DNA from 2 places in the Pseudomonas sp. GW101-3H06 genome. Region 1 is predicted to be linked to the other one. Evidence: predicted binding sites of a transcription regulator. Region 1 holds the regulator's gene; the other holds the start of a gene.
What was found. The regulator sigma-54, encoded in region 1, starts transcription at its own class of promoters, with help from an activator protein. The targets are predictions, from matches to a motif close to ANTGGCATNNANNTTGCTNT.
Positions count from the first base shown of each region.

Region 2: the regulator sigma-54 is predicted to act here: its motif matches at 5,884-5,903, upstream of flgB (flagellar basal body rod protein FlgB).

Region 1 is NZ_JBWKZO010000001.1:1,082,700-1,097,961, forward strand. It holds gene AC07ZE_RS04865 (YhdP family protein) at 1-1,160, shown strand, start outside; gene AC07ZE_RS04870 (carbon-nitrogen hydrolase family protein) at 1,243-2,097, shown strand; gene tldD (metalloprotease TldD) at 2,110-3,552, shown strand; gene yjgA (ribosome biogenesis factor YjgA) at 3,600-4,124, opposite strand; gene pmbA (metalloprotease PmbA) at 4,233-5,579, shown strand; gene AC07ZE_RS04890 (HPr family phosphocarrier protein) at 5,728-6,003, opposite strand; gene rapZ (RNase adapter RapZ) at 6,019-6,876, opposite strand; gene ptsN (PTS IIA-like nitrogen regulatory protein PtsN) at 6,879-7,343, opposite strand; gene hpf (ribosome hibernation-promoting factor, HPF/YfiA family) at 7,356-7,664, opposite strand; gene AC07ZE_RS04910 (RNA polymerase factor sigma-54) at 7,739-9,232, opposite strand; gene lptB (LPS export ABC transporter ATP-binding protein) at 9,413-10,138, opposite strand; gene lptA (lipopolysaccharide transport periplasmic protein LptA) at 10,138-10,686, opposite strand; gene lptC (LPS export ABC transporter periplasmic protein LptC) at 10,673-11,245, opposite strand; gene AC07ZE_RS04930 (KdsC family phosphatase) at 11,253-11,777, opposite strand; gene AC07ZE_RS04935 (KpsF/GutQ family sugar-phosphate isomerase) at 11,777-12,751, opposite strand; gene AC07ZE_RS04940 (ATP-binding cassette domain-containing protein) at 13,026-13,838, shown strand; gene mlaE (lipid asymmetry maintenance ABC transporter permease subunit MlaE) at 13,838-14,635, shown strand; gene mlaD (outer membrane lipid asymmetry maintenance protein MlaD) at 14,635-15,102, shown strand; gene AC07ZE_RS04955 (MlaC/ttg2D family ABC transporter substrate-binding protein) at 15,114-15,262, shown strand, end outside.
Region 2 is NZ_JBWKZO010000001.1:4,970,593-4,985,854, forward strand. It holds gene AC07ZE_RS22765 (hypothetical protein) at 1-986, shown strand, start outside; gene AC07ZE_RS22770 (hypothetical protein) at 1,037-1,675, shown strand; gene AC07ZE_RS22775 (hypothetical protein) at 1,783-2,382, shown strand; gene flgE (flagellar hook protein FlgE) at 2,898-4,220, opposite strand; gene flgD (flagellar hook assembly protein FlgD) at 4,252-4,971, opposite strand; gene flgC (flagellar basal body rod protein FlgC) at 4,987-5,430, opposite strand; gene flgB (flagellar basal body rod protein FlgB) at 5,434-5,841, opposite strand; gene cheR (protein-glutamate O-methyltransferase CheR) at 6,107-6,934, opposite strand; gene AC07ZE_RS22805 (chemotaxis protein CheV) at 6,981-7,913, opposite strand; gene flgA (flagellar basal body P-ring formation chaperone FlgA) at 7,997-8,758, shown strand; gene flgM (flagellar biosynthesis anti-sigma factor FlgM) at 8,937-9,263, shown strand; gene AC07ZE_RS22820 (flagella synthesis protein FlgN) at 9,312-9,779, shown strand; gene AC07ZE_RS22825 (flagellar brake protein) at 9,872-10,618, shown strand; gene AC07ZE_RS22830 (MFS transporter) at 10,682-12,031, opposite strand; gene AC07ZE_RS22835 (glutamine synthetase family protein) at 12,102-13,343, opposite strand; gene AC07ZE_RS22840 (sensor histidine kinase) at 13,558-14,250, opposite strand; gene AC07ZE_RS22845 (tetratricopeptide repeat-containing response regulator) at 14,250-15,262, opposite strand, start outside.

The DNA of each region.
Region 1 (15,262 bases):
TGTCGGAACTGGACGTCGGGCCGTGGCAGGATCTGGTGAACAAGTATGCCGGGCAAGATCCCGGCGGCAGTGCCAAACAGTTGCTCAGCGGCGCGGATATCAAGGTCGGCAAGCTCAGTGCTCTCGGCACCACGCTGGATCAGGCATCGGTGCAGTTGACCCGTAAACCGACCGCCTGGGCCCTGCAGCTCGACAGCCAGCAGGTCAAGGGCAACGCCAGCTTCCCTGATGCGAAAGCCGCACCGATGGTGATCAACCTGCAAACCGTGCGTCTGCCGGCACCGGACCCGACGGTGCTGGCCGATGAGAACTCGCCGGACCCGCTGGCCTCGGTTGACCCGACCAAGATCCCGGCGATGGATATCACCATCAATCAGCTGTACCAAGGCAATGACCTGGTGGGAGCCTGGTCGCTGAAAGTGCGCCCGACGGCCAAGGGCATTGCTCTGAACTCACTGGACATGGGCCTCAAAGGCATTCTGTTGCAGGGCAGCGGCGGCTGGGAAGGTGTACCCGGCTCCAGCACAAGCTGGTACAAGGGGCGGATCAGCGGCAAGAACCTCGCGGACGTGCTCAAGGGCTGGGGCTTTGCGCCAAGTGTCACCAGTCAGGAGTTCCATATGGATGTCGATGGCCGTTGGCCCGGCTCACCGGCCTGGCTGGCGTCCAAGCGTTTTTCCGGCACCCTCGATGCTTCGATGAAGGAAGGTCAGTTTGTTGAAGTCGAAGGCGGTGCCCAGGCGTTGCGGGTGTTTGGCTTGCTCAACTTCAACTCCATTGGCCGGCGTTTGCGCCTGGACTTCTCCGACCTGTTTGGCAAAGGCTTGAGCTATGACCGGGTCAAAGGGCTGCTGGTGGCGACCAACGGCGTGTACGTGACCCGCGAACCGATCCAGATGACGGGGCCATCGAGCAATGTTGAACTCAACGGTACCCTGAACCTGGTCGGTGATCAGATCGATGCCAAATTGCTGGTGACCTTGCCGGTGACCAACAACTTGCCGATTGCCGCCCTGATCGTCGGTGCACCTGCCATTGGCGGGGCGCTGTTCCTGATCGACAAGTTGATCGGCGATCGCGTCGCCCGTTTCGCCAGCGTGAAATACACCGTCAAAGGGCCATGGAAAGATCCGAAAATCACCTACGACAAGCCTTTTTGAGTTCTTTTTTGCACAGCCACTCACCGAGGCTATGGAGTAGCATGGCGGCCTGCCCTTGTGAAAAGCGAAGTTGGAGCACGCCATGTCTGTAGCGGTGATTCAAATGGTCAGCCAGAGCGATGTGCCGGCCAACCTCGTTCAGGCGCGTCGCCTGCTTGAACAGGCAGCGGCGGCGGGTGCCGTGCTGGCTGTGCTGCCGGAAAACTTCGCCGCCATGGGCCGCCGTGATATCGCCGACATCGGTCGCGCCGAGGCGTTGGGCGAAGGCCTGATCCTGCCTTGGTTGAAACAGACCGCCCGTGACCTCAAATTATGGATAGTGGCCGGTACTTTGCCGTTACCGCCGGTGGATCAACCGACGGCCAAAGTGCACGCCTGTTCGTTGCTGGTGAATGATCAAGGCGAAACGGTGGCGCGCTACGACAAACTGCACCTGTTCGACGTGGACGTGGCGGACAATCGCGGCCGTTATCGCGAATCCGATGACTATGCTTATGGCAGTGGGGTCGTGGTGGCGGACACGCCGGTGGGGCGAGTCGGTCTGACGGTTTGTTATGACTTGCGCTTTCCGGAGCTCTACAGTGAATTACGCGCTGCCGGCGCGGAACTGATTACCGCGCCGTCGGCCTTTACCGCCGTGACTGGCGCCGCGCACTGGGATGTGCTGATTCGCGCAAGGGCCATCGAAACCCAGTGTTATGTGCTAGCGGCTGCCCAGGGTGGGACGCATCCGGGGCCTCGGGAAACCTGGGGGCATGCGGCCATTGTCGATCCATGGGGTCGAGTGCTGGCGCAACAGGATCAAGGCGAGGCCGTGCTGCTGGCCGAACGTGACAGCAGCGAACAGGCGTCCATCAGGGCGCGGATGCCGGTGTCCAGTCACCGGCGCTTTTTCTCGCAGGGCGCGCAGCGACCTGCATCAGAACGACGAATTTAAGGCGTAAAACATATGAGCGAGTTGTTGTCCTCAGTCAGTGAACACCTCCTGGCGCCTGGTGGCGTAACGATCGAAAACCTGCAAAGTGTGCTCGGTGATCTGGCCGGGCCGGGTATCGATGCCGCCGACCTGTATTTCCAGGGGCAGATTTCCGAGTCCTGGGCGCTGGAAGACGGCATCGTCAAGGAAGGCAACTTCAACCTTGATCAGGGTGTAGGAGTGCGGGCGCAATCGGGTGAAAAAACCGGTTTTGCCTACAGCAATGCGATCACCCTGGAAGCCCTGGGCGCTGCGTCCCGTGCGGCCCGCTCAATCTCCCGAGCCGGGCAGAACGGCACGGTGCAAGCATTCACCTCCCAGGATGTCGCGCAGTTGTACGCGCCGGACAATCCCCTGGAAGTGCTGAGCCGTGCCGAGAAAGTCGATCTGCTCAAGCGCATCGATGCCGCCACTCGCGCGCTCGATCCGCGTATCCAGCAAGTCACCGTGAGCATGGCCGGTGTCTGGGAACGAATTCTGGTGGCGTCTACCGATGGTGGTCTGGCGGCGGATGTGCGGCCACTGGTGCGTTTCAACGTCAGCGTGATCGTCGAGCAGAATGGCCGTCGCGAGCGCGGTGGCCATGGTGGTGGCGGTCGTACCGATTACCGTTACTTCCTCGCCGAAGACCGCGCCATGAGCTATGCCCGTGAAGCGTTGCGTCAGGCGCTGGTCAATCTGGAAGCCATTCCTGCGCCGGCCGGTACCTTGCCGGTGGTACTCGGCTCCGGTTGGTCGGGCGTGCTGTTGCACGAAGCGGTTGGACATGGCCTGGAAGGCGACTTCAATCGCAAGGGCAGCTCGGCTTATAGCGGGCGCATGGGCGAGAGGGTTGCCTCCAAACTTTGCACCATTGTCGACGACGGCACCTTGTCCGGGCGTCGTGGCTCATTGAGCGTTGATGATGAAGGCACCCCGACCGAGTGCACCACACTGATCGAAAACGGTGTGCTCAAGGGTTATATGCAGGACAAGCTCAATGCACGGCTGATGGGCGTGGCCCGCACCGGTAACGGGCGTCGCGAATCCTATGCGCATTTGCCGATGCCACGCATGACCAACACCTACATGCTGGCCGGCGAAAGCGACCCGGCGGAAATCATCGCTTCGGTGAAGAGGGGCATCTACTGCGCGAACCTCGGCGGTGGTCAGGTCGATATCACCAGCGGCAAGTTCGTGTTTTCCACCAGCGAGGCGTACCTGATCGAAGATGGCAAGATCACCGCCCCAGTCAAAGGAGCGACCTTGATCGGCAACGGCCCGGAAGCCATGAGCAAAGTGTCGATGGTCGGCAACGATCTGGCGCTGGACAGCGGCGTGGGGACATGCGGCAAGGATGGGCAGTCGGTGCCGGTGGGTGTCGGCCAGCCAACGCTGAAGATTGATGCGATTACCGTGGGTGGCACGGGCTCGTAAGGATGGAGCTGCGGGTGAGTCGCGCGGCGACTCACCCGGTCCGGGATTCAACGCAGGCCGCGTTGAGTCTCGTCCAGCTCACGGATGTACTTGAAGATTTTACGGCTGGAAGCAGGAGGCTTGTTTTGTGCAACCTCGTGCTGTGCCTGACGGATCAGTGAACGCAGTTGCTGGCGATCGGCGTCAGGGTAGTCGACGACGAATTTTTCCAGAACGGCATCGTCACCGGCTATCAGGCGATCACGCCAGCGCTCCAGGTTATGGAAGCGCTCGTTGTACTGGCGAGTGGAGGCATCGAGTTGATCGAGCAAAACCAGAATGGCGTCAGTGTCCTGATCGCGCATCAGTTTGCCGATGAACTGAAGGTGCCGTTTACGCGCGATGTTCGCAGTGTGCTTGGGCGCATCGGCCAGGGCCCGGCGCAAGGCGTCGGTCAAGGGCAGTTTTGCCAGCAAGTCAGGCTTGAGTGTTGTGAGGCGCTCGCCGAGGTCAACCAGAGCATGCAGCTCGCGTTTGACCTGGGATTTGCTTTTTTCTCCCGTATCGAGGGAGTCGTCGTAAGAATCAACCATGGTGGCCGTCCGCAAAGAAACGCCGCCATGATAACCAGTCGGGGGCCGCTTGTCCGGCCCGGTCGCTCGATGACCGTCACCGAAAGCAGAATTTGAGTGGAGAACAGCATGAGTGCAGTTGAAAGCGTCGGCCCACAAGCATTGCCGGCACTGCAAGAACAGGTCGAGCAGATCATCGCTGAAGCCAAGCGCCAGGGCGCCAGTGCCTGTGAGGTGGCGGTATCCCTGGAGCAGGGCCTGTCGACCTCGGTGCGCCAGCGTGAAGTCGAAACCGTTGAATTCAACCGCGATCAGGGCTTCGGCATCACCTTGTACGTCGGCCAGCGCAAGGGCTCGGCCAGCACTTCGGCCAGTGGTCCGGAGGCGATTCGTGAAACCGTCGCGGCGGCACTGGCCATCGCCAAACACACCTCTGAAGACGAAGCCTCGGGCCTGGCCGATGCGGCACTGATGGCCAGGGACCTGCAGGATTTCGATCTTTTCCACGAATGGGACATCACCCCGGAGCAAGCCATCGAAAAAGCCTTGCTCTGCGAAGCGGCGGCATTCGATGCCGACGCACGGATCAAGAACGCCGATGGCACTACCCTGAGTACGCATCAAGGCTGCCGTGTGTACGGCAACAGCCACGGGTTTATCGGCGGTTATGCATCGACCCGGCACAGCCTGAGCTGCGTGATGATCGCCGAGGCCGATGGCCAGATGCAGCGTGATTACTGGTACGACGTGAACCGTCAGGGCAATTTGCTGACGGATCCGGTGAGCATCGGCCAGCGTGCCGCGCAACGGGCGGCGAGTCGCCTGGGCGCGCGTCCGGTACCCACCTGCGAAGTACCGGTGCTGTTTTCTGCCGAGCTGGCCGGTGGCCTGTTCGGCAGTTTCCTGTCGGCGATTTCCGGTGGCAGCCTGTACCGCAAATCCTCGTTCCTCGAAGGCACCCTGGGGCAGAAGCTGTTTCCGGAGTGGTTGACCATCGATGAACGTCCGCACCTGATGCGTGCCTTGGGCAGTGCGGCGTTCGATGGTGATGGCCTGGCAACCTACGCCAAGCCGTTCGTCGAAAAAGGCGAGTTGGTGTCTTACGTGCTGGGCACCTACTCCGGTCGCAAACTCGGCATGCCGAGCACCGCGAATGCCGGCGGCGTGCATAATCTGTTCGTCACCCATGGAGATGAAGATCAGGCGGCCTTGCTGCGACGCATGGGCCGCGGGCTGTTGGTGACCGAGCTGATGGGCCAGGGCTTGAACATGGTCACCGGCGATTATTCCCGTGGCGCGGCGGGTTACTGGGTCGAGAACGGTGAAATCCAGTTCGCGGTCCAGGAGGTGACTATCGCCGGCAACATGCGTGACATGTTCAAACAGATTGTCGCGGTCGGTAATGATCTCGAACTTCGCAGCAACATCCGCACCGGTTCGGTGTTGATCGAGCGGATGACCGTAGCGGGCAGTTAATTCTTCCCGTGATACAAAAAGGCGTGCCACCCAATGGGTGGCACGCCTTTTTTTGGTTCTTCACGCAATCCCGGGCAACACAGAAACAAGAGCGCTGTTTTGCTTGATGAAGGTGATGGATGCGGCGCTCGCCACAAAGCCGCGGCGTTTACTCGCCTTCGTCGAAGTAATTGTTGATCAAGGCCACCAGTGCTTCCATCGCCTCCTGTGCCTGTTCGCCTTCCGTGCTCAGATGGATTTTGGTGCCCTTGCCGGCGGCGAGCATCATCATGGCCATGATGCTTTTGCCGTCGACGGTGGATTCTGGTGTGCGTCCAACCCTGATCGTGCATTCCTTGAATTGGCCGGCAACCCCAACGAACTTTGCAGACGCCCGGGCATGCAAGCCCAGCTTATTGATGATTTCGATTTCCAGAGCAGGCATCGCGATGTGAATCCTTTAGCTGAGGTCGCGGTGGCGGACCTGGACGTTCTTCAGGGATTGCTGCAGGGTCTTGCCCAGACGTTCGGTCAGGTAGACAGAGCGGTGATGCCCGCCGGTGCAACCGATGGCAATGGTGACATACGCGCGGTTGCTGGCAGCAAAGCGGGGTAGCCATTTGAGCAGGTACGTGGAGATGTCCTGGAACATCTCTTCGACATCCGGCTGTGCCGCCAGGTACTCGGCCACCGGCTGATCAAGTCCGGACTGCGCGCGTAACTCCGGTTTCCAGTAAGGGTTGGGCAAGCAGCGCACATCGAACACCAGGTCGGCGTCGACCGGCATGCCGCGCTTGAAGCCGAAAGACTCCACCAGGAACGCTGTTCCTGGCTCCGGCTGGTTCAGCAGGCGCAGCTTGATGGTATCGCGCAGCTGATACAGGTTCAGGTTGGTGGTATTGATCTTGAGATCGGCCAGGTCGGCAATGGGGCCGAGCAGGCTCGTTTCGTCGGTGATTGCTTCGGCCAGCGAGCGATTGGCGCTGCTCAGCGGGTGGCGACGGCGGGTTTCCGAGAAGCGTTTGAGCAGGGTTTCTTCGTCGGCATCCAGATACAGCACATCGCACTGGATGTGACGGCTGCGTACTTCTTCCAGCAGCTCGGGAAACCGCGATAGATGGCTTGGCAGGTTGCGCGCATCGATGGATACGGCAACCAGCGGCTGTGACAGCTCGGTATGAATCAACGCACGTTCGGCCAGTTCCGGCAGCAACCCGGCAGGCAGGTTGTCGATGCAGTAGTAGCCGTTGTCCTCGAGCACATCGAGGGCGGTGCTTTTACCTGAGCCGGATCGGCCGCTGACGATGATCAAGCGCATGATTACTGCCCGTTTTGCTCGTCCAGGACAACCTGATACAAGGCTTGATTGCTCGGGGCGCTGCGCAGTTTGTCGCGCACGTCCTTGCGGTCGAGCATGCTGGCAATCTGGCGCAACAACTCAAGGTGCGCATCGGTGGCGGCTTCCGGGACCAGTAGCACAAACAGCAGGTCAACCGGCGCGCCGTCGATGGCGTCGAAATCTATAGGGGCATCCAGGTGCATCAAGGCGCTGATGGGCGCATTGCATCCCTTGAGGCGGCAATGAGGAATGGCGATGCCGTTGCCAAAACCGGTCGAGCCGAGTTTTTCGCGGGCGATCAAAGCCTCGAAGACATCTTGCATCTCCAGATCCGGCACTTCGCGATGGATAAGGTTGGCAATTTGCTCTAGGGCTTTCTTTTTACTGCCGCCCGGCACGTTCACCAGGGAACGGCCGGGGGTCAGGATGCTTTCAAGTCGGATCATGGGTTGGGAGTGTTAACGACCGGTAGCGCCCTGGAGGAGGCTCTGGGTCTTTTCCTTATGCTTTTTGAGTTGTTTATCCAGCTTGTCGGTCAAGGCGTCGATCGCCGCGTACATATCGGTATGTTCCGCGTTCGCGACCACTTCATTGCCGGGAATATGCAGCGTGGCTTCGATTTTCTGCTTCAGCTTTTCGACCGTCATCGTGACCTGCACGTTGGTGATCTTGTCGAAATGTCGCTCCAATCGTTCGAGTTTTTCGCCGATGTAGGTGCGAAGAGGTTCGGTCACTTCCAGTTGGTGTCCACTGATGTTGACTTGCATACAGCTTCTCCTTCGTTGCCAGTGCATAAAGCGGCAGATCAGATGATCTGCCACTGGAACGCTGTGGCGTGGCTCTACATCAATCGCTTGCGTTCGCTCGAAGGCGCGATCCCGAGGGATTCGCGGTACTTGGCGACGGTGCGGCGAGCCACCTGAATGCCTTGTGCCTCCAGTAAACCAGCGATCTTGCTGTCACTCAACGGCTTTTTCTGATTTTCCGCGGCAACCAGTTTTTTGATGATCGCGCGGATCGCCGTGGACGAGCATTCGCCGCCTTCGGAGGTGCTGACGTGACTGGAGAAAAAGTATTTCAGTTCATAAATACCCCGGGGGGTATGCATGAATTTCTGCGTGGTCACCCGTGAGATCGTCGACTCGTGCATGCCGACCGCTTCAGCGATGTCATGCAGGACCAACGGCTTCATCGCCTCGTCGCCATACTCCAGGAAGCCGCGCTGATGCTCGACGATCTGGGTGGCTACTTTCATCAGGGTTTCGTTGCGGCTTTGCAGGCTCTTGATGAACCAGCGGGCTTCCTGCAGCTGATTGCGCATGAAGGTGTTGTCGGCACTGGTATCGGCGCGGCGCACGAAGCCTGCGTACTGGGCGTTGACCCGCAGTCGTGGCACAGACTCCTGGTTGAGCTCTACCAGCCAGCGCTCGTTGTCCTTGCGCACGATCACGTCCGGGACCACATATTCGGCTTCGGTGGACTCGATCTGCGAGCCCGGGCGCGGATTGAGGCTCTGGACCAGTTCGATGACCTGGCGCAGTTCGTCTTCCTTGAGCTTCATGCGGCGCATCAGCTGGCTGTAGTCACGGCTGCCGAGCAAGTCGATGTAATCGGTGACCAGGCGTTTGGCCTCGGCCAGCCAGGGTGTTTTGGCAGGCAGCTGGCGCAATTGCAGCAACAGGCATTCACCCAGGTTACGGGCGCCGATGCCGGCGGGTTCGAATTGCTGGATGCGGTGCAGGACGGCTTCGATCTCGTCCAGTTCGATGTCCAGTTCCGGATCGAAGGCTTCGAGGATTTCCTCGAGCGTTTCGTCCAGATAGCCCTGATTGTTGATGCAGTCGATCAGGGTCACGGCAATCAGCCGGTCAGTGTCGGACATCGGGGCCAGGTTCAGCTGCCAGAGCAAGTGGCTTTGAAGGCTTTCACCGGCTGATGTGCGGGTGGTGAAGTCCCACTCGTCATCATCGTTGCTGGGAAGGTTGCTGGCGCTGGTCTGGTAGACGTCTTCCCATGCCGTATCGACAGGAAGTTCGTTGGGGATGCGTTCGTTCCAGTCGCCTTCGTCGAGGTTATCAACCGTCGGCGCGCTTTCCTGGTAGGAGGGTTCCTGGATGTCGGTGTTGGGCTTCTGTTCGGCGTTGTCGGCCAAGGGGTCGGTGTTGTCGAAGTCGTCGCCTTCTTCCTGGCGCTCGAGCATCGGATTGGACTCCAGGGCCTCCTGGATTTCCTGCTGCAGGTCCAGGGTCGACAATTGGAGCAGGCGGATGGCCTGTTGCAGCTGCGGTGTCATCGTCAGCTGCTGGCCCATTCTCAAGACTAGCGATGGTTTCATGGCAGGGGCTTAACACCTTATTCGCCGGCGCACATGCGCCATCCACTACAGGGGCGCCGGAGCGCCAAACATAAGCAAATTATATGCCCGAAGTTGCGGTGCTTGCCTAGAGCGCTGTAACAATAAAAAAGTATTGATTTTTATCGAGACAAGCGCTCGGTCGACTAGCCAGCTCAGTGCTTACAGGCGGAACTCATGGCCCAGGTACACTTCCTTGACCAGATCGTTGGCCAGGATGGTGTCGGAGTCGCCTTCGGCGATCAGTTGGCCATCGTTGACGATATAGGCTGTTTCGCAGATATCCAGGGTTTCACGGACGTTGTGGTCAGTGATCAGCACGCCAATGCCCTTGGCCTTGAGGTGGTGGATGATCTGTTTGATGTCGCCCACCGAAATCGGGTCCACGCCGGCGAAGGGTTCGTCGAGCAGGATGAATTTCGGGTTGGTGGCCAGTGCGCGGGCGATTTCCACGCGGCGGCGTTCGCCACCGGACAGGCTCATGCCGAGGTTGTCGCGGATGTGGCTGATGTGGAACTCCTGCAGCAGGCTTTCCAACTCCTGGCGACGATCGGCCTTGTCGAGTTCCTTGCGGGTCTCGAGGATGGCCATGATGTTGTCGGCCACCGACAGTTTGCGGAAGATCGACGCTTCTTGCGGCAGATAGCCGATACCGGCCTTCGCGCGACCGTGCATAGGCTGGTGGCTGACGTCCAGGTCGTCGATCAGGACGCGGCCCTGATCGGCCCTTACCAGGCCTACGATCATGTAGAAGCAGGTGGTCTTGCCGGCGCCGTTGGGGCCAAGCAGGCCGACGATCTGACCGCTGTCGATGGACAGGCTCACGTCACGCACGACCTGGCGGCTCTTGTAGCTCTTGGCCAGATGCTGAGCTTTCAGAGTTGCCATTACTGGGCCTTTTGCTCGTCGGTTTTCTTTTTCGGCTGGATCACCATGTCGATGCGTGGGCGCGCTTCGGTGACTTTGCTGCCTGTGGCGCGACCGGCGCTGGCCAGCTTTTTAACGGTGTCGTAGACGATTTTTTCGCCCTGGGTGACGTTGTTGTCCTTGTCGACGACTTTGGCGCGATCGATCAGCACAACGCGGTTTTGCGTTGCATGATACTGGATGGTCACGCCCCAGCCTTGAACAGGCTTGGCATCGCCCGCGGTTTGCACTTGTTCGAAGTAGGCGAGGTTGCCCACCGACGTCACCACATCGATATCGCCGTTAGATGCGCGGGTCATGGTCACTTTGTTGCCTGTGACCTTCATCGAGCCTTGGGTGATGATCACGTCGCCCGTGTAGGTGGCGATACCGTTCTTGTCGTCCAGCTGGGCGTCGTCGGCCTGAATGCGGATAGGCTGCTGTTGGTCATCCGGCAGAGCCCAGGCGCTCACGCTTCCCAGTGCCGCGCCCAGACTGAGCAAAATAGGGAGGGTTTTAACGAGCCTCATACTGTCCTCTTACGTTCGAGAGCAGGTGTATCCTGCTTTCTTTCAAGTACGCTTTCATTCCGTTGCCTGTCGATACGCCACCAGCGCCGTCGATTCTAACGGGTTGCTCGGTCTGCGCATATTGCTGCTGCGGGAACACTGTCATGCGAGTGGTGGTAATCAGGGTCCTGCGGTTTTTCTCGTCGAAACGCGTGATGCGTACCGAATCGATCAGTTCGACCTGTGTGCCATCGGGGTTGACTTCACCCTTTTCGCTCTGGACGTGCCACGGGAACTCGGTACCGCGGAACATGTTCAGGTCGGGATTGGTCAGCAAGGTCACTTGGGTGGCTTTGAGGTGTTCGACCTTGTCCGACGTCATTTCGTATTGCAGTTTGCCATCTGGCAGGAACTGCACGCTGTGGGCATTGATGGCGTAATAGTCGATTGCGCTGTTGTCGACTTGCACAGCAGGCTTGTCGAGGAAGCGTTCCGGGCTGATGTTCCAGTAGCCGACCGCGGCGAAAATCGCCGCGATGCAACCGAATACCAGGATGTTGCGAATCTTTTTGCTCAGCATGTCTGGCTCACAGGTACGCGGCATTGGCCGCATCGAGGCGGCCCTGGGCGCGCAGGATCAATTCGCAGAATTCGCGGGCGGCACCTTCGCCGCCGCGGGCCTGGGTGATGCCATGGGCGTGTTCGCGCACGAAACTGGCGGCATTGGCGACTGCCATTCCCAAGCCTACGCGGCGAATCACCGGCAGATCAGGCAGGTCGTCGCCAAGGTAGGCAACCTGTTCATAGCTTAGGTTGAGTTGGCCAAGTAGCTCGTCAAGCACCACCAATTTGTCTTCGCGTCCCTGGTACAGGTGTGGAATGCCGAGGTTCTTCGCTCGCCGCTCGACCACCGGGGTCTTGCGGCCGCTGATAATGGCTGTCTGGACGCCGGCGGCCATCAGCATCTTGATGCCCTGGCCATCGAGGGTGTTGAACGTCTTGAATTCGCTGCCGTCTTCGAGGAAGTACAGGCGTCCGTCGGTGAGGACGCCGTCGACATCGAACACCGCCAGTTTGATCTGTTGGCCGCGCTTCAGCAGGTCCGTGTTCATTACATTACTCCCGCGCGCAGCAAGTCGTGCATGTTCAAGGCGCCGACTGGGCGGTCCTCGCCATCGACCACCACCAGCGCGTTGATTTTATGGTCTTCCATGATTTTCAGGGCCTCGGCGGCGAGCATTTCGGCGCGGGCGGTCTTGCCGTGGGCGGTCATGACCTGATCGATGGTGACGCTGTGGATATCGATTGTGCGATCCAGGGTGCGGCGCAAATCACCGTCGGTGAAGATCCCGGCCAGTTTGCCGTCTGCTTCAAGGATTACAGTCATGCCCAGTCCCTTTCGGGTCATTTCCATCAGGGCATCCTTGAGCAGGGTACCGCGCTGAACCTGTGGCAGCTCTTGCCCGGCGTGCATGACGTTTTCCACTTTCAGCAGCAGGCGGCGGCCCAATGCGCCGCCGGGATGGGAAAAGGCGAAGTCTTCGGCAGTAAACCCACGGGCTTCCAGCAGGGCCACGGCCAGGGCATCGCCCATGACCAGCGCGGCGGTAGTCGAAGAGGTGGGCGCCAGGTTCAGTGGGCAGGCTTCATGCTCGACATGCACATTGAGGTTGACCTCGGCGGCCTTGGCCAGCGGCGAATCGGGATTGCCTGTCACGCTGATCAGTTGGATGCCCAGGCGCTTTATCAGTGGCAGCAGGGTGATGATTTCATTGGTGGAGCCGGAGTTCGACAGCGCGAGGATGATGTCGTCGCGTGTGATCATGCCCATGTCACCGTGACTGGCTTCCGCCGGGTGAACAAAAAATGCCGTGGTGCCGGTGCTGGCCAGGGTTGCAGCGATCTTGCTGCCGATATGCCCGGACTTGCCCATGCCGACCACGACTACGCGGCCTTTGCTGGCCAGAATCATTTCGCAAGCGCGTACGAAATCTGCGTCGATGTGCGGCAGCAAGCCTTGTACGGCTTCCACTTCGAGGCGGATGGTACGTTGGGCGGATTGAATCAGGTCGCTGGATTGGCTCATGTCGGAAATCGTTTAGCCTGATGAAAAGGCGGCGATTATAGCGGTTATGATCGAAACCCTCACGCAAGTTCGTCGCGCATTGTCATTCCTTATTGCTTAATCCGTCTAAATGAAGCGTTTGGCTGTTCATATTGCTGAACTTGGTCGGGCAATGACCTTGGGCGCGTGGCGTTTGCAGTGATATAGTTCGCCGCCAGTTCGGCCCGCCCGGGAGTATGTGCTTTCGTCAGGAAGTCAGGCGTCCGAGTGAGAGGCTGCATCGCAAGGAGTTTAGATGAGTGCCGATAACGCCTACGCGGTCGAGCTGAAGGGACTGACCTTCAAGCGCGGTGCGCGCAGCATTTTCAATAACGTCGATATCCGTATTCCCCGCGGCAAGGTCACCGGCATCATGGGGCCTTCAGGGTGTGGCAAGACTACGCTGCTGCGGTTGATGGGCGCGCAGTTGCGACCTACCAAGGGCGAAGTCTGGGTCAACGGTCAGAACCTGCCGAAGCTCTCGCGCAGCGACCTGTTCGATGCCCGCAAGCACATGGGCGTGCTATTTCAGAGTGGTGCGCTGTTTACCGATCTCGATGTGTTCGAGAACGTGGCCTTTCCGCTGCGCATTCATACCCAGCTGCCGGAAGAGATGATCCGCGATATCGTCCTGCTCAAATTGCAGGCCGTTGGCTTGCGTGGCGCCATCGAGCTGATGCCCGACGAACTGTCCGGCGGCATGAAGCGTCGTGTGGCGCTGGCGCGGGCGATTGCGCTTGATCCGCAGATTCTCATGTATGACGAGCCCTTCGTCGGCCAGGACCCTATCGCCATGGGGGTGCTGGTGCGCCTGATCCGCCTGCTCAACGATGCGCTGGGGATCACCAGTATCGTGGTTTCCCACGACTTGGCCGAGACGGCGAGCATTGCCGATTACATCTATGTGGTGGGTGATGGGCAGGTATTGGGGCAGGGCACGCCTGATGAACTGATGAAATCGGACGACCCGCGCATCCGTCAGTTCATGACTGGCGATCCCGACGGCCCGGTTCCGTACCACTTTCCAGCGCCGGATTACCGCGCAGATCTCCTGGGGAAGCGCCGCTGATGCGCAGAATTTCATTAATAGAACGCGTACGTCGGTTCGGTCTGGCCGGAATCGACACCGTTGCGGTGTTCGGTCGCTCGACCCTGTTCCTGTTTCACGCATTGCTCGGCCGCGGCGGCATCGGCGGTGGTTTCGGCCTGCTGGTCAAGCAGCTTCATTCCGTCGGCGTGATGTCGCTGGTGATCATCGTGGTTTCCGGGATTTTCATCGGTATGGTGCTGGCGCTGCAGGGCTTCAATATCCTGTCCAGCTACGGTTCGGAGCAGGCGGTAGGGCAGATGGTTGCGCTGACCCTGTTGCGCGAATTGGGTCCGGTGGTGACGGCCTTGCTGTTTGCCGGGCGTGCCGGTTCGGCGTTGACCGCCGAGATCGGCAACATGAAGTCCACCGAACAGTTGTCCAGCCTGGAAATGATCGGGGTCGACCCGCTCAAGTACATCATTGCCCCACGCCTGTGGGCCGGCTTCATTTCCCTGCCGGTGCTGGCGATGATCTTCAGCGTGGTGGGCATCTGGGGCGGTTCGTGGGTAGCCGTCGACTGGCTGGGCGTTTATGAAGGCTCCTACTGGTCGAACATGCAAAACAGCGTGACCTTTGCTGACGATGTGCTCAACGGCATCATCAAAAGCATGGTGTTTGCCTTCGTCGTGACCTGGATTGCCGTATTCCAAGGCTATGACTGCGAGCCCACTTCCGAAGGGATCAGTCGTGCCACTACCAAGACCGTGGTGTATGCCTCTCTGGCAATCCTCGGCCTGGACTTTATTTTGACCGCCTTGATGTTTGGAGATTTCTGATGCAAAACCGCACCCTGGAAATCGGTGTCGGCCTTTTCTTGCTGGCTGGCATCCTGGCTTTGCTGTTGCTGGCGCTGCGGGTCAGCGGCCTGTCCCCGAGCCCGAGCACCGAAACTTATAAACTTTATGCGTATTTCGACAATATCGCCGGTTTGACTGTCAGAGCTAAAGTGACCATGGCCGGAGTGACCATCGGCAAGGTCACGGCAATCGATCTGGACCGCGACAGCTTCACCGGTCGAGTGACCATGCAACTGGAAAAGCGCGTAGATAACCTGCCTGCCGACTCCACTGCATCTATCCTGACCGCTGGCCTGCTGGGCGAGAAGTACATCGGTATCAGCGTGGGCGGGGAAGAAGCCCTGCTCAAGGATGGCGGGACCATCCACGATACCCAGTCGTCGCTGGTACTCGAGGACCTGATCGGCAAGTTCCTTCTCAATACCGTTAGCAAAGACGCCAAATGAGGAATGTTTAAATGATCTCTACCTTGCGACGTGGCCTGTTGGTATTACTCGCGGCCTTGCCGTTGATGGCTAACGCCGCGGCGGCGCCTTCCGCGCACGAACTGGTACAGGACACCACCAACCGTTTGCTGGCCGATCTGGCTGCAAACAAAGAAAAGTA
Region 2 (15,262 bases), 3.9 Mb from region 1:
CTCCCGACACAGACAAAGAATCCCTGGCTAGAAAATTCAGTAGCTTTTTTCATGATTATGCTGACTTTCAAAAACTTTCGATACTCATTGGTGCTCACAGTGCTAGAGAGCGGACAACAAATATCGACCTTAAGGTCGCTTTAAGCAAACAGAAGCTACTTGAATCTCTTGAGTCTACAAAAGAGATGCTAGAGGACAAGCATCAAGATAGTGTTGATTATTGGGTCGAAGGTGACGCGATACTGTGTACAGTGCGATATACAAAAACGGATTACGGGCAGTCAGAGTTTAGGCAGGTAGTGCAGAAAGATGCGCAGATAAAGTTTGAACCTACGGCTGATGGTTGGAAGGTTACGGGGCCTATGAACGATAAGTTCAAGGTTGTTTCAGCCGCACTGCAAAGTCAGATAGAGACTCTTACCGATGAAAAGGTTAGCGTGGTAGATATTTCTCTAGCATCCTTCCCGGACTCAAGCTTGAGGAGTAAATTTTTCCGGCAAATGATACATGCCCTTCCCAAAATAAAAGTTCTCGATGTAATCGACGTTGCTACATATAACCCAGTCAAAGATATCGATGACGATATGCTGGAGGATGAATTTGACTCCCTAGACGGCGATGAGCCTGAGATCAAAGAGACCAAGGCAATCACTCGAATATCGAAAGCTCAATTACGTGGTCAAGGAGTGCTTGAGTCGGAACAACTTCTCAGCCTTGAGGAGAATGGTTTCTATATTTGGAAGATATTGTGGCATGCCGTGGACGAAAACCAGTTTGATTCTGATGTTTACGTCTTGGAGTCACAGTTCGGCAGACAATCTGAGTGCGCGGATTTTTCCTACATCGTCAAAGGTGTCATGCGATACCAATCGGTAGGCGAATATGGTGCAAGGGTCAAAGCCAATCCAGTGGACGAGGAACGTATTAAAAAACTTATTGTAAAGGCGGCGGAGTCTACATTGGCAGCACTAACCAAAGGTAAATAAAGATGCGAACTATAAGGTTCAAGATTTTTTTACTGCATATAAATGCGACAATGGACGAGCTGAACAACCTGATGTCGGCAGCGCCGTTTGATCCCGACTTTGGGTCTGGCGTGGAGCTAATAGCTCCCGTCCAAAAAATGCTCAGTGCTAAGTATCATGAACAAAATACCTTGATCAGTGATTTGACAGATGTATATGGGAATTCCCTTCAGAATACCGTCATTCAATATCTCAGCTTCAGGTTTTATATTCGTGAAAAAGAGTTGAATCTTTACGAGATAATAGCCGAGTCCCCTCCGCAAAGCATGAAAGGCTTTACTACGACTCTAAGACGCGTACTCCCCAAGCCCTTCGCTTTCGAAGGCGCTAAGCTCGACGTCTACGACTGGTTTAAAAAGCTTGACAAGCTAGAGAGAATTACAACACTGAAGCCAGTGAAAACTCAGACTGCACTCGTGAACCTTGATGGTGACTCAGCATTCAAAGTTGCAGTTGAATCCAGATCAGATGCGGTGGCAAAGACAGAAAAACTGGTAGGTAATCAGAAATTGATATTGGATAAGGTCAAGGTCTCCTTATATTATGAGGCATCTGAGAGAACATTAGAGGTAACTCGAACTTATGGAGCCACACTCACCGGCTTTTCTGATCCATACGAAGCAATTGAGTTCTTGGCATATGTAATCTGAGGTGCTAAGGAAATGACCAATCTGATACCCGAATTCAATATAGCTGAGTGGTTCGAGAATTCAGCAGCCGGTAATTTTTACTATATCTCTATTATGCTTGGCGAATCATGCCAGCTTTCAAGAACTCTATATTCGGGCAAACCACTATGTCAGCGGGACGCGTGTCATTGAAGCTAATTTCAAAGTTATGGAATTTCATCAATCCCGACCGACGCCCTGATTGCGAAAAGGCGCGTGAGCAAAATTTTATCACGGCAGCGAACAAGTTTAAGACTCTTTCAGTAAACGCCGGTGGTGTAATTTCTATAGATCCAGAAGAGATCCGGGATCAAATAATTACATCGCGTGAGCAACTCAAGCATCTTGTCCACAAGCCGGGAACTCACGGTTGGCCGTCCGCCATTCAGGGGAGCCACGATTCTGGCTCTACTGGAGGAACTCCAGTAAATGTCTTGGACTGCATTGATGTTGTTGCTTGGCGGCGGCTCGCCAGCGGAGAGGCAGTAAGGTACGCATGCCTTCAATCTATAAAAACCGGTGAGTACACCGTCATGACGGCCAGCCTATTTTCGGGCGATATGGATAGTCTCCCGCCGTGGTTTGACGCCGATACAAATCGGAAAATTGCTACGGCCTTGCGGGGCCATGAGCTTCAGTGGTTCCACACTCTCATCGGGGCGATGGACGCTTGGGATGCGAAGTTGTGACGGCTTACAGCAAAGCCCAATGACAACACAGGGCAAAATCGAAGGGCGATGAATCGATGCTCGGAGCTGACGGGCTTCCCGATGTCTGGGAAACGGCCATAGACTCAGAACGTAAAAAAATAATGCCACGCCCCCCAAATCGATTTTCGTATACTTTCGAGCATAGAATGCCAAAAAACCCTCTAAAGTATACGATAGCAAACGTCAGAACAGCGAGAAAATCGCTGTATACCACGGCTTACAGCGGCTTCAGGAAAGTATACACATCCTAGCTGGCTACTCTGCCAATAAGCTGAGCCGGCAGGCGCTGAAAGGCGCCTACCTGAAACCCCCGATGAGCCTCTGGTTGATCGGGGGTTTTCTTTTGCCTGTCGGCGCGTGGTGCCTGGCCCACCGCCAGCGAGCAGGCTCGCGAAGGGGCCAGCACAGGCAACCGAAACCTCAGCCCCTGACAAAAATCACGGCCATGAAAAAACCCCTCTTGCGAGGGGTTCTTTATGCAGCTGCATCAAACATCAGGTCATCTGAATGATGGTCTGCATGATGGTGCTTTGGGTGGAGATGGTCTTGGCGTTCGCCTGGTAGTTGCTCTGCGCCTTGATCAGTTCGACCAGTTCATTGGTCACGTTGACGTTCGACTCTTCCAGGGAGTTGGAGCGGATCGAACCCAAGGTACCGGTTTCCGGCGAATCGTAGCCCGGAATGCCCGACGCGTAGGTTTCTTTCCAGGCGGTGCCGCCCACTTGCTGCAGACCTTGTTCGTTGGTGAAGCTGGCCAACGCAATCTGACCGATCGGCTTGGTTTGGTAGTTGCTGAAGTTGGCCAGCATCACACCGTTGCCGTCGATGGTCAGGTTGGAGATCTGACCAGTAGCGTAGCCGTTCTGCGCCGGAATCGAGCGCGCGCTATCGGCGTTGAACTGGGTGGTGTTGGACATGGCGATGGTCACACCGGCCGGGTCGGCGGCGGCACCGTTGGGTGCCCACACACCATTGGTCACTTTACCTGGAGTCCAGTTGGTGATGGCCAGATTCGGGCTGACGATTGGCGCACCCGGTGGATTCGGCGTGCTGACCGATACCAGTTTGCCGCTGGTATCAAACGTCATGGTCGAAGGGACAGGACGGGTAGCTGCGTTCATCGGGTCGCTGCCATTCGGGTTGCGACCATCGATCAGGGTGTAGGTGTCCCAAGTGTTGGGACCCGTCTTGACCATGTATTGATCCATGGTGTGTTCGTTACCCTGAGAGTCGAAAATCGGGGTGCTGAACTGCTTGGTGTAGGACGCGGTCTTGCTTGGGTCGAACGGGTTCGCGACGACGTCGATCGCGGGCTCCGTAGACTTGAGGTTGATCGTCGACGATACGGTGGTAGTGGCCTTCGGTGCCAGGTTGGAGGTGTCGATACGCAGGTCGGTCAACACACCATTGATGATCTTGCCATTGGCATCCACGCCGTAACCCTGAACACGCGCCGTGTAGTCGGAATTGGTGACGTAACCTTCCTTGTCGACCTTGAACGTACCGGCGCGGGTGTAGGACAGCGAACCGTTGTTGTTCAGCACGAAGAAGCCGGAGCCATTGATGCCCATGTCCAGCACGTTACCGGTGCCGCTGCTGATATCGCCTTGGGTAAATTGTTGGGCAACGTTGGCCAGACGCACGCCATTGCCGATAGTCCTGCTCCCTGCCCCCAGCTTGGTGGCCGAGTAAACGTCTTCGAATTCCGCACGGGACGACTTGAAGCCGACGGTGGCAACGTTGGCGATGTTGTTGCCGGTCACGTCCAGCTGTTTGTTGGCGGCATAGAGACCGCTAAGGCCGATGTTGAAAGACATATTCCACTCCTTTGTGCCGTGTTAGTCGGCTCTATATACCAATGGTTTGCACTTTGGACAGGGCGATGCTGCCCAGCCCGGCCAGGTTGAGCATCAACTCACCGCCGGTCTGGCTGATGGTCACGCTGTTGACGGTTGCTGGCAGATTGGTGATCAGCGCCACGCCCTGACCGTCGATGGTGGTGTTCGCCGCGAAGGTGTAAGTGCCGGTTGGGGCCACGTTGCCGGCGTCGTCCTTGCCATCCCAGGTGAAGCTGGCATTGCCGGCTTTCTGATCGGTCAGTTCGAGGGTGCGAATGACTTTGCCGTCCTTGTCTGTGATTTTCACAGTGGTCGAGGCAACCGACTGCGGTATCGAAATCGAACCGGTCATGCCCTTCGTGGTATCGACTACGGCCTTGTCGCCCGGTGCTATGACCGAACGCCCCACCAGGGACGAAGCCTGCAATGCCTGGGACGAGTTGTAGTTGCTGGCGATGCCGGCCACGGTGTCGTTGAGCGTGGTGATGCCTTCCAGGCTGCTGAACTGCGCCAGTTGCGCCACGAACTCGCCGTTGTCCTGCGGTTCCAGCGGGTTCTGGTTCTTCAGTTGCGTCACCAGCAACTGCAGGAACGCATCCTTGCCCAAGGCTTTTTTGCCGGTGGCACTGCCCGCTGCCGAAGCCAGGCTATCGTCAGTCTTGGTCTTGACTGCGGAGTTGGCCAGGATGTCGTTGAGGCTCAAGCCACTGGTGGTATCGGAAACACTCATCTGAGTCGCCCCTTATCACTGACCGAGGGTCAGGACTTTCTGCATCATGGTTTTGGCGGTGTTCATCATTTCGGCGTTGGTCTGGAACGAACGGCTCGCGGAAATCATGTCGGCCATTTCTTCCACCACGTTGACGTTCGGGTAGTAGACGTAACCCTTGGCATCGGCTGCCGGATGGTTCGGCTCGTAGCGCGCCTCAAGGTTGCTCTGGTCTTCAACCACGCCCAGTACCTGAACGCCTTGACCGGCGGCATCCTGGTTCTGGAACAGCGAATCGCTGCCGCCGCTCTGGCCGCCCTGGAACATGGTGGCGAACACCGGGTGACGCGCACGGTAGGTCTGGTCGATGCTCGACGAGACAGTCTCGGCGTTGGCGATGTTCGAAGCGACGGTGTTCAAACGCGTGGTCTGGGCACTCATGCCGCTACCGGCAATGTTGAAAACACTGGATAGAGACATGACTTATTCTCCGCGCAGGGCTGACACCAGCCCTTTGAATTTACTGTTGAGCAGGGTGAAGCTGGCCTGGAAGTTGACCGAGTTTTCCGCGTAGTTCGACTGTTCCAGCTGAGCGTCCACGGTGTTCTGGTCGATCGAGGGCTGCATCGGCGTGCGGTACATCAGCGACTCGTCGCCATTACCCAGGCCTTCGGCTTCGATATGACGGCTGTTGGTCATGTTCAAGGCGAACGTGCCGTTCTTGGCTTTATCGTTCTGCGCCTCGAGTACTTTCGAGAATTCCAGGTCCCGAGCCTTGTAGTTCGGGGTATCGGCGTTGGCAATGTTGTTGGCCAGGACTTCGGCACGCTGGGCGCGGAAGCCCAGAGCCTTTTCGTGAATGCCGAGCGCTTTATCGAAGCTGATGCTCATGTCGGGAAACCTTCGGGTGACCTGATTTTTCGTACGATGGATATAGCAAGCGTCATGCCAATTCAAAAAAGCCCGTAAACCGGGACTTTGCGGGCCGTGGCAATGCGGCAATGCCAGAAAAGCGGCAACCGGTTTCCGCTGGATGCCGCTTTTCTGCCGCTTTACTCGACCGAGAGAACACCGCATCCCCTGTGGGGCCGATACTTCATCAGGCAAAAAAAAACGGGAGCCCTGAGGACTCCCGATTTTTGATACCGCCAACCGATCACTTCGCCTGGTAAATAATCCCCGGACTGCACTGAACCATCTGGTAATGATCCGGCAATCCGTTCAGCGCTTCGGATGCACCGAGGAACAGATAGCCACCCGGCTTCAACGTGCTGTGAATGCGCAACAGGATGTCCTTCTTCACTTCGGCAGAGAAGTAGATCAGCACGTTGCGGCAGAACACGATGTCGAACTTGCCGAGGCTCGCGTAGCTATCCAGCAGGTTGAAGGAGCGGAATTCCACTCGGCTCTTGATCGGCGCCTTGATGGCCCAGCGTCCCGGCCCCTTCGGATCGAAATAACGCTGCAGCCGCTCGGGCGACAGACCGCGACCGATGGCCAGGCTGTCGTATTCGCCGGTCTTGCAGTTGGTGAGCATGGTGCCGGACAGATCGGTGGCCACGATCTGCACCCCCATCTTCAATTGCCCGACATTGGTCCGCTCGAACTCGTCGATGGACATCGACAGCGAGTACGGCTCCTGACCCGACGAGCACGCCGCCGACCAAATCCGCAAACGCTGGCCGGGACTGGCCTTGATCGCTTCAGGCAGTACCTTGTTCTTCAAGACTTCAAACGGATAGGTGTCACGAAACCACAAGGTTTCGTTGGTCGTCATCGCGTCCACCACCATCTCGCGCAACCCGCTGCGCGGCTGGGTCTGGATGCGTTGGACCAACTCACCCAGGGACTTGATGCCTTGCTGCTCCATCAGTTTGTTGAGACGGCTCGAGACCAGATACTGCTTGTTTTCACCGAGCAAAATGCCACAGGCTTTTTCCAGGAATACCCGGAACTGTTCGAAATCCAAATTACCCGTAGACAATGCTGCCGCCTCTTAAATCGTGTTGACTGCCAGGGGCCGGACGCCCCTAGCTGATATCTGCTGCTTTGATCCGGTCGACTACCCGGGATGCCAGGTCATCAGGACGGAATTTGGCCAGGAAGTCATCGGCACCGACTTTCTTGACCATCGCCTGATTGAACACGCCCGACAACGAAGTATGCAGGATGATATGAAGCTTTTGCATGCGAGGATCGTTGCGGATCTCGGCCGTCAGCGTGTACCCGTCCATCTCCGGCATCTCGATGTCGGAGATCATCATCAGGAACTCTTCTTCCGGCTTCTTGCCCTCGTCGACCAGTTTGCGCAGGTAATCCAGCGCTTGCCGGCCGTCGTTCAACGCCACCACTTCGACACCGACCGTTTGCAGGCAGCGCGTGACCTGCTTGCGCGCCACCGACGAATCATCGACCGTCAGCACACGCAACGAGAGTGCCTTGTGCTGGGTTTCGACATCGACCACGCCGACGGAAATCGCTTCCGGCGTCGGCGCCACTTCCGCCAGCACCTTTTCGACGTCGATGATTTCAACCAACTGATTGTCGACCCGCGTCACCGCCGTCAGGTAGTGATCGCGACCGGTCCCCTTGGGTGGCGGATGAATCTCCTCCCAGTTCATATTGACGATGCGTTCCACCGAGCGCACCAGAAATCCCTGGGTCTTGGTGTTGTATTCCGTGATGATCACGAAGGGATTGTTCTTGTCCTTCAAAGCGCCGGAGCCAGTCGCCATTGCCAGATCAAGGATCGGAATGGTCGCCCCCCGGATATTCGCCACGCCGCACACGACAGGACTGGACTTGGGCATCAGCGTCAGCTGGGGGCATTGCAACACCTCCCGAACCTTGAACACGTTGATCCCATACAGCTGCTGGCCGTCGAGACGGAACAACAACAGCTCAAGGCGATTCTGCCCTACCAGTTGCGTGCGCTGGTTCACCGAATCCATTACACCAGCCATGCCCAGACTCCTACACCAACGCTAAGTGTTGTTGCGACGCACATTCATCTCTAAACGGCACGGCGCTTGCTTTTTATCTTTGTATGAACACAGAACCGACATTTTTCCGACGCCCGACCACACTCCACCGCAAATTCCTCGGTGCGTTGGCGGCTGTGTGCCTGTTCAACACTGGCAGCCCTGCCGTTGCTGACGCGGTTACCTTGCCTGACATGCTTATCGGCGTCACCCAGGGCTTTCTTGAATTCACCGTAGAAGACTATCTGGCTACCAGTCAAACGGAAGGTCGCTACGAAATCCAGGTCAACCAGCTCGATCCGCGTATGCGCATGCCGATGTGCGACAAGGAATTGACAGCCTCACTGGAGAGTCCGGCCAAGCCGTTGGGCCGGGTCACGGTCAAGGTTCGCTGCGAGGGAACATCCCCCTGGACGGTCTTCGTACCCGCTCAAGTACGCCTGTTTCGCGACGTCGTGACCACCTCGCGACCACTGCGGCGCGCCGGCATTGTCGAGCCTGAGGATGTGATCCTGCGTGAGCGGGATATCAGTGCGATCAACCAGGGCTACCTGACCTCCGTCGAACAGGCGATCGGACAACGACTTACCCGACCAATGGTCACCGATCAGGTCATTACCCTGGTCCATCTCGAACAGGCGGAAGTTATCCGCAAAGGTGATCAAGTGGTGATCACCGCCCGCAGCGGTACGCTCAGCGTGCGAATGCCCGGCGAAGCGCTGTCCAATGGCGGCATGAGCGAACAGATCCGGGTGAAAAACCTCAACTCCCAACGAGTCATCAAGGCGCAAGTCATCGCGCCGGGCCAGGTGGAGGTTTCCATGTAGGCGGCCATGCAGAGCCCTGTGTTTCGTGAAGATGTGGCGCTGGCCATGGCTGTTCCCTAAACTGTGCCCCATACAGGGCAAGCGCTGACGCGCGCAAGCTCATTGATAAATGGGCCTAAAGTTTTTCAGGGAATGGCCGAAAACATGGCAAGCGTCCAAATTCCCAGAGGTTTTTATCATGGTCATCGATTTCAGCCGTTTGAACAGTTCCTCGTCATTGACGGGCAGTACACGTACCAGCGCTGCCAAGGAAACCGCCGAAACCGGTAAATCCGCACCGCTGACTACCCAGGCCGAACAGGCCGGTACCGCTACAGTCGGGGAATCGGTACATCTCAGCAATGAGGCTCAACAGTTGCAGAAGATCACTGATACGCTGCGCGATCAGCCTGTCGTCGACAAAGCCCGCGTGGCCGAGTTGAAAGCAGCGATTGCCGATGGCAGCTATAAAGTCGACAGCAACCGTGTAGCCAGCAAACTGCTCAACTTCGAAGCCCAGCGCTAGGCCCCGGCCGGCGCCAGGCTTTTGGACGCTTAAAACCCAAGGCCAGCCATGCACGACACGAATCTACTGCAACTGATCACCGACGATTTTGCTCCAGCGCAACAATTGCTGGAGTTACTGCGTACCGAGTCCCTCGCCTTGCATGGTCGCGACATGTCCCTGCTCGAAGATATTCTGGCGCAGAAGCAAGCCTTGATCATTTTGCTTGAACAGCATGGCCGCAAGCGCAGTGAAATCCTCGCCAGTCTCAACCTGCCGACCAACCGTAGCGGTCTGGAGCAACTGGCCAGCCAGTCGAGCGTCGGCGAAGCACTGCTGGCACAAAGCGATGTGCTGACCGACCTTTTGACTCAATGCCAAGCCGCCAATGCCAACAACGGCCAGTCGATTCTGGTACAGCAGGCCGCCACGGCCACTCAGCTGAAAATCCTCACCGGCGGCGAACCTCCAGCGCTCTATGACGCCAGCGGAACATTTTCCAAGCTTGTGAAACCGCGCCCGCTCAGTCAGGCTTGAGCCCGTCGATGAGCACGCACTATCAAGACGCGAAACATGCTGGCAAAATGCTGGCTAGCCGTAGTCAAAATTTGTCTGGAGATTGATTAACCGTGTCCAATGCCTTAAATGCGGACGATGCTCCGCAGCCACCCAAGGTGCTCAGCACGCCTCTGGAAATCTCCGGCAACCTTCGCCAACTGCAAGAAAGCCATGACCCGCTGATCATCACGTTCCATGAGCGCAGCCAGCGCTTCCAGAGCTATCTGGTGGACATTGATCGCGACAGCAACATGATTGCCCTGGATGAAATGATTCCCCGTGACGGCGAACGCTTCCTGCTGGCCGGCGAGCCGTTCAAGGTTGAAGGTTTCCACGATGGTGTGCGCATAGCGTGGGAAAGCAATGGTCCGCTGACCATCGACGAATCCGGTGGCAGTCGTTGCTACCGTGGCACGCTGCCCGACGAAGTGGTCTACCACCAGCGCCGCAATGCATTCCGTGCGGCATTGAAGCTGGCTCAACTGGTCGACGTCGACCTGGATGGCGAGAAACTCAAGGCGCCGATCAGCGGCAAGTTGCTGGACATCTCGGCCACCGGTTGCAAGTTGCGCTTCACCGGCGACATCACTGGCAGCCTGCAGTTGGGCCAAGTCTATGATCGCTTCATGGCCGCCCTGCCCTTCGGCAAGATGACCGCGCCGGTCGAACTGCGGTATCTGCACTTCGAAGAAAAGATCTCCACTACTTTCGCCGGTGTACGCTTCCACAACATGAGCGGGCTGGTGCAGCGGCAAGTCGAGCGGTTCGTCTACCAGCTGCAACGCGAAGCCCGGCGCTTCGACAAAGACGACCTCTGATGTAACGCGCTAACAAAGACGGGCAGCCCCTTGCGGTGACTGCCCGTTTTTTATGCCTGAGTGTTACGGCCTGGCTTCAGTGAAACTTTGCTCCCGACCCGAATCCGGTTCTTCTGGAGGCGTATCGGTCTGCGGCTCCTGTTCGGCAGGCGGATTCTGCATCTGATCCTGAACCACTTGCTCATCGACCCGCGGATCAAGGCAAGCCACCAGTGGTGAGCTGGACATACTGTCCGGCATAGCCACGTGGTGCAGCGGCGCGTCGTCCACCTGATGCAGATTGGTGACGGCTTTCGGGCGAATTCGCCACACCAGCACCAAGGCGAAGAAACTGAAGAAGGCATACAGCATCTGGCTGCCGAACAGCTTCATCAGCACCCCGGCCGCCAGCGGCCCGATGCTCGCCCCAACGCCATAAGTGACCAGCAGCATGGCCGTCAGAGACACCCGACGGTCAGCTTCGACATGGTCATTGGAAAATGCGACTGCCAGCGGATACAAGCAGAACTTCACCAGCGAACAGAGAAACCCGGCAATAAACAGCACCTCCAGTGGCACCTGCTTCATGACCGCCAAGGGCAATGCGGCAAGTGCCAGAACAAAAGCAAAAGAGCGGATCAGCAGCGCCCGGTCATAACGATCCGACAGCCAGCCCAACGGCCACTGCACCACCAGGCCGGCAAAAATGCAGCTGCCCATGAACAGACCGACCTGTTCCGTGGACAACCCCTGCTGCGAGGCATACAAGGGCGCCAGACCGTAAAACGAACCGATGATCAGCCCCGCCCCCAGGACCGTACTCAACGACTGAGGCACCCGCGTGATAAAAAATCGCGGCTCCATAGGCGCCGGGTGCAGCGGTGCCGGGTGAATTCGCCGCGTCAGCGCCACCGGTACCAGGCACAGGGCAAAGCACAAGGCGACCAGCATCAGCAACTCAAGACCCAGGCCCGGGTGCATGACCAGAATCAGTTGCCCCAACACCAGCCCCAGGTATGAGGCGATCATGTAACCACTGAATACCGTGCCGCGCTGCGAGGCTTCGGCCTGCTCGTTAAGCCAGCTCTCGATGACCATGTACTGGCACATCATGCCCAGGCCGACGATGACCCGTAGAAATATCCAGGCCGGCAACCAGTCCACCAAACCGTGCCCGAGCACCGCGGCGCCAACGATCCCGGCACACGCCGAGTAAGCGCGAATGTGCCCGACACGGGCAATCAAACGGTGGCCAATCTTGCCGCCCAGTACCAGGCCGAAGTAGTTGGCAGCCATCAACGCACCCACCCACAGGCTGTCGACGTTATCGGCCGCCAGGCGAAGGCCCAGGTAAGTACTCAGCAAGCCGGAGCCGATCAGCATCATCAGCGAGGCGAAATAAAGCGCTCGAAAGGGTTTCCAGATTTGGCGCATCGGCGTTCCGAGCGGCTCCTTGCGGTGAGAAATCGGACTACCGAAAAGATAGTCCGAGATGGATGGTGCGTCAGGCCTGGGCTGCTAGAACACGCCGTTCCCAGGGAGTGATTTCATCATAGAAGCTGGTCAACTCCATGCTCTTCGAAGCAATGTAGCCTTCGATGAACTCCTTGCCGAACAGTTCCTTCGCCAATTGGCTACGTTTCAGACGCTCAAGGGCAGCATGCAAGGTACAAGGTAATGAAAGATTGTCCGGCACCTCGAATTCACCCTGGATAGGTTCGCTTGGCTCCAGTTTGTGCTCAATGCCGTACAAACCCGCCGCCAGGCTGGCTGCAATCGCCAGATACGGATTGGCATCGGCGCCCGGCAAGCGGTTCTCGACCCGACGAGCGACCGGCGAACTGGCCGGAATACGCAAACCCGCGGCGCGGTTGTCATGGGACCAGCAGGCATTATTCGGTGATGCGAAGGGATGACACAAGCGCTGATATGAATTCACATTCGGTGCAAACAGTGCGGTGAAATCCGCCATGCAGGTCTGCTGACCGGCGATGAAATGACGGAAGGTCGCAGTCGGCTGGCCAGCCTCGTCACTGAACACGTTACGCCCTGTGTAGACCTCGACGATGCTTTGATGAATATGCATCGAACTGCCCGGCGTATGTGCCAATGGCTTGGCCATGCAGACGACGGTGAGGCCGTGCTTGAGTGCGACTTCCTTGAGCAAATGCTTGAACAGGAACGTATGGTCGGCCAGCAGCAATGGATCGCCGTGCAGCAGGTTGATCTCGAACTGGCTGATACCCATTTCGTGCATGAAGGTATCGCGAGGCAAGCCCAACGCCGCCATGCACTCATAGACTTCGGTGAAAAACGGCCGCAGGCCGTTATTGGAACTGACGCTGAACGCCGAATGGCCGTCTTCGCGTCGACCGTCCAGGCCTACCGGTGGCTGGAAGGGATGGGTTGGATCGGTGTTGGGTGCGAAGACAAAAAACTCCAGCTCCGTGGCCACCACTGGATCGAGACCAAGGGCCTTGTATTGCGTGATGACCGCCTTGAGTTGTCCGCGGGTCGACAGGTTGGAGCTTGCGCCGGTGAGCTCGTGCGCATCGCATATGGCGAGTGCTCGCGGTTGCTTGCTCCAGGGCAAGCGATGGATTTGCGCAGGGTCTGGAACCAGCGCAAGGTCGCCGTCATCGCTGCCGTAAAAACGTGCTGGCGGATATCCGCCCATGATGCATTGCAGCAACACACCCCGCGCCATCTGCAAACGCCGCCCCTCCAGAAACCCCTCGGCGGTCATCACTTTGCCCCGCGGCACACCATTCAAATCGGGCGTGACACACTCAATCTCATCGATGCCCGTCAATCGCTGCGCGAGTGAATTCAGGCTAACGGTTGTCATGACGCAATCCTTGTTTTTGTGCAAGCCGCGAACGGCGACCCGTACAAAATAGGCTCCACGTGTTCGGAATATCAAGCAGCGTCAAACAAAAAGCTTTACGCCCGAGAAGTGATCAGGGCAGATAGAGGCTGAAGACGCCACCGCCTAACGGACCGCCGTTGCTGATTTCGGTGCGTCCGCCGATACCATTGCGCTGATGCAATGCGGCAATCCGCCCGGCAAAGTACAGACCCAGGCCAGTGCTGCCACTGCTGTGGTTGATGCCTTGCACGTAGTCCGCCTGACGCTCGATCATTTCGACGGGGTAACCTTCCCCATCGTCGTTGATAGTCAGCACCAGCTGCCCGGCTTCGTCGCTGACGCTGATCAGCACCGCGTGACGGGCATATCGAATGGCATTGTTGATGCTGTTGGCCAGAACCGAGGCGATCAACTCTCGATCGAAGAACCCCAACGGGCTCAAAGGATCGACTTCAAAGGTCGCGGCAATACCGCGGCTGGCAAATACATCCTGATGACAGGCCAGTTGCGCTTCGATGAAATCATCGAGCTCGTGGTAAGCCGGTTGCAGGGGCATCTGATTGACACCGAGCTTATACAGGCCCAGCAGTTGTACGAGCATGCCGTTGAGATGAGCGAATTCAAACTCGATCACGCCTTGCTCCGGGGTATGCCGTGCCGGATCGGGCAGGTTCGCCAACCATTGACTGTGGGCCTGCATCAGCATGGCCAGCGAGTTCTTCATATCGTGTACGGTTGAAGCGATCACCGTAGAAAAATCCAGGGTCTGCTGGTTGTCGTCCATTAGCCAAACGCCTTGCTTTTCAGTTTCTGATAGCGCGGATAGCGCGCATCGGTATCCGGCATCAAACCGACCATTTTCAGGCAGGTTCGACACTCTTCAAGTTCAGCCGACGGTACGCTGGTATCGGTGCCATGCAACAGTGCCTGTGCCATGTTCAGCGCGATACTGATGTTCTTCGGTTGTAACGCCAAAGCTTTGCGAAACACTTCCCGCGCCTCAACCAGGTTGCCGGTCTTGTACACGCGAACGCCCTGCCGATTGAGATCTGCAGCCGCATTGCCGGAGTTGAGGATGCTCGGATCATCTGTGAGCTTGGCGATGTCCTTCATGACTGCCGGATCGTCACCATAGATTTCCGCACAGTTCTTCAGCATCGACGTGCCGGCCTCTGCCTGACCGAGCATCTGCAACTGCTTGGCCACCAATAGCGCCGCTTCGGCGCTCATGAATTGCTCCATGCCATCGAGGCGCATCAACGCTTGCTCGGTGAGCTTTTCAGCGGTCTCGGCATCGTTGAGCAACAGACTGGTGGCCTTCATCAATCGCGCACGGATTTGCAGGCCGGGGTCGGTCGGGTTTTCCTTGGCCACTGCGCTCAACGTTGTATTGATTTCCAGCCGAGTGCGGGTATCCAGGCCTTTTTCACTTCCTTTGCTGATCAAGGCATGGGCCAGTCCAAGATTACTTTCAGCATCCTTGAAACGTGACTGGGCGCCTTGGCTAACAGCTTGGCGGTAGGCTTTGGAAGCGGTGTCGAAATCCTCATTGGCCATCGCCAACTTACCCAGTTGAGCCTGACGACGCACCGCTAATGGCGACAAGCGAACCGCCTCCTCCAACACTTTTTGAGCCGACTTCGTATCCCCTTCGGCGACCAGGACATCCGCCATGCCGTCATAGAGCGCCGGCATCATCGGGAATACTTTCAGCGCTTTTTCGTAGATGCTTTTGGCTTGTGCAACCTGACCACGCTTGAACAGCAACTTGCCCAGACCGGCAAAGGCCCACGGCA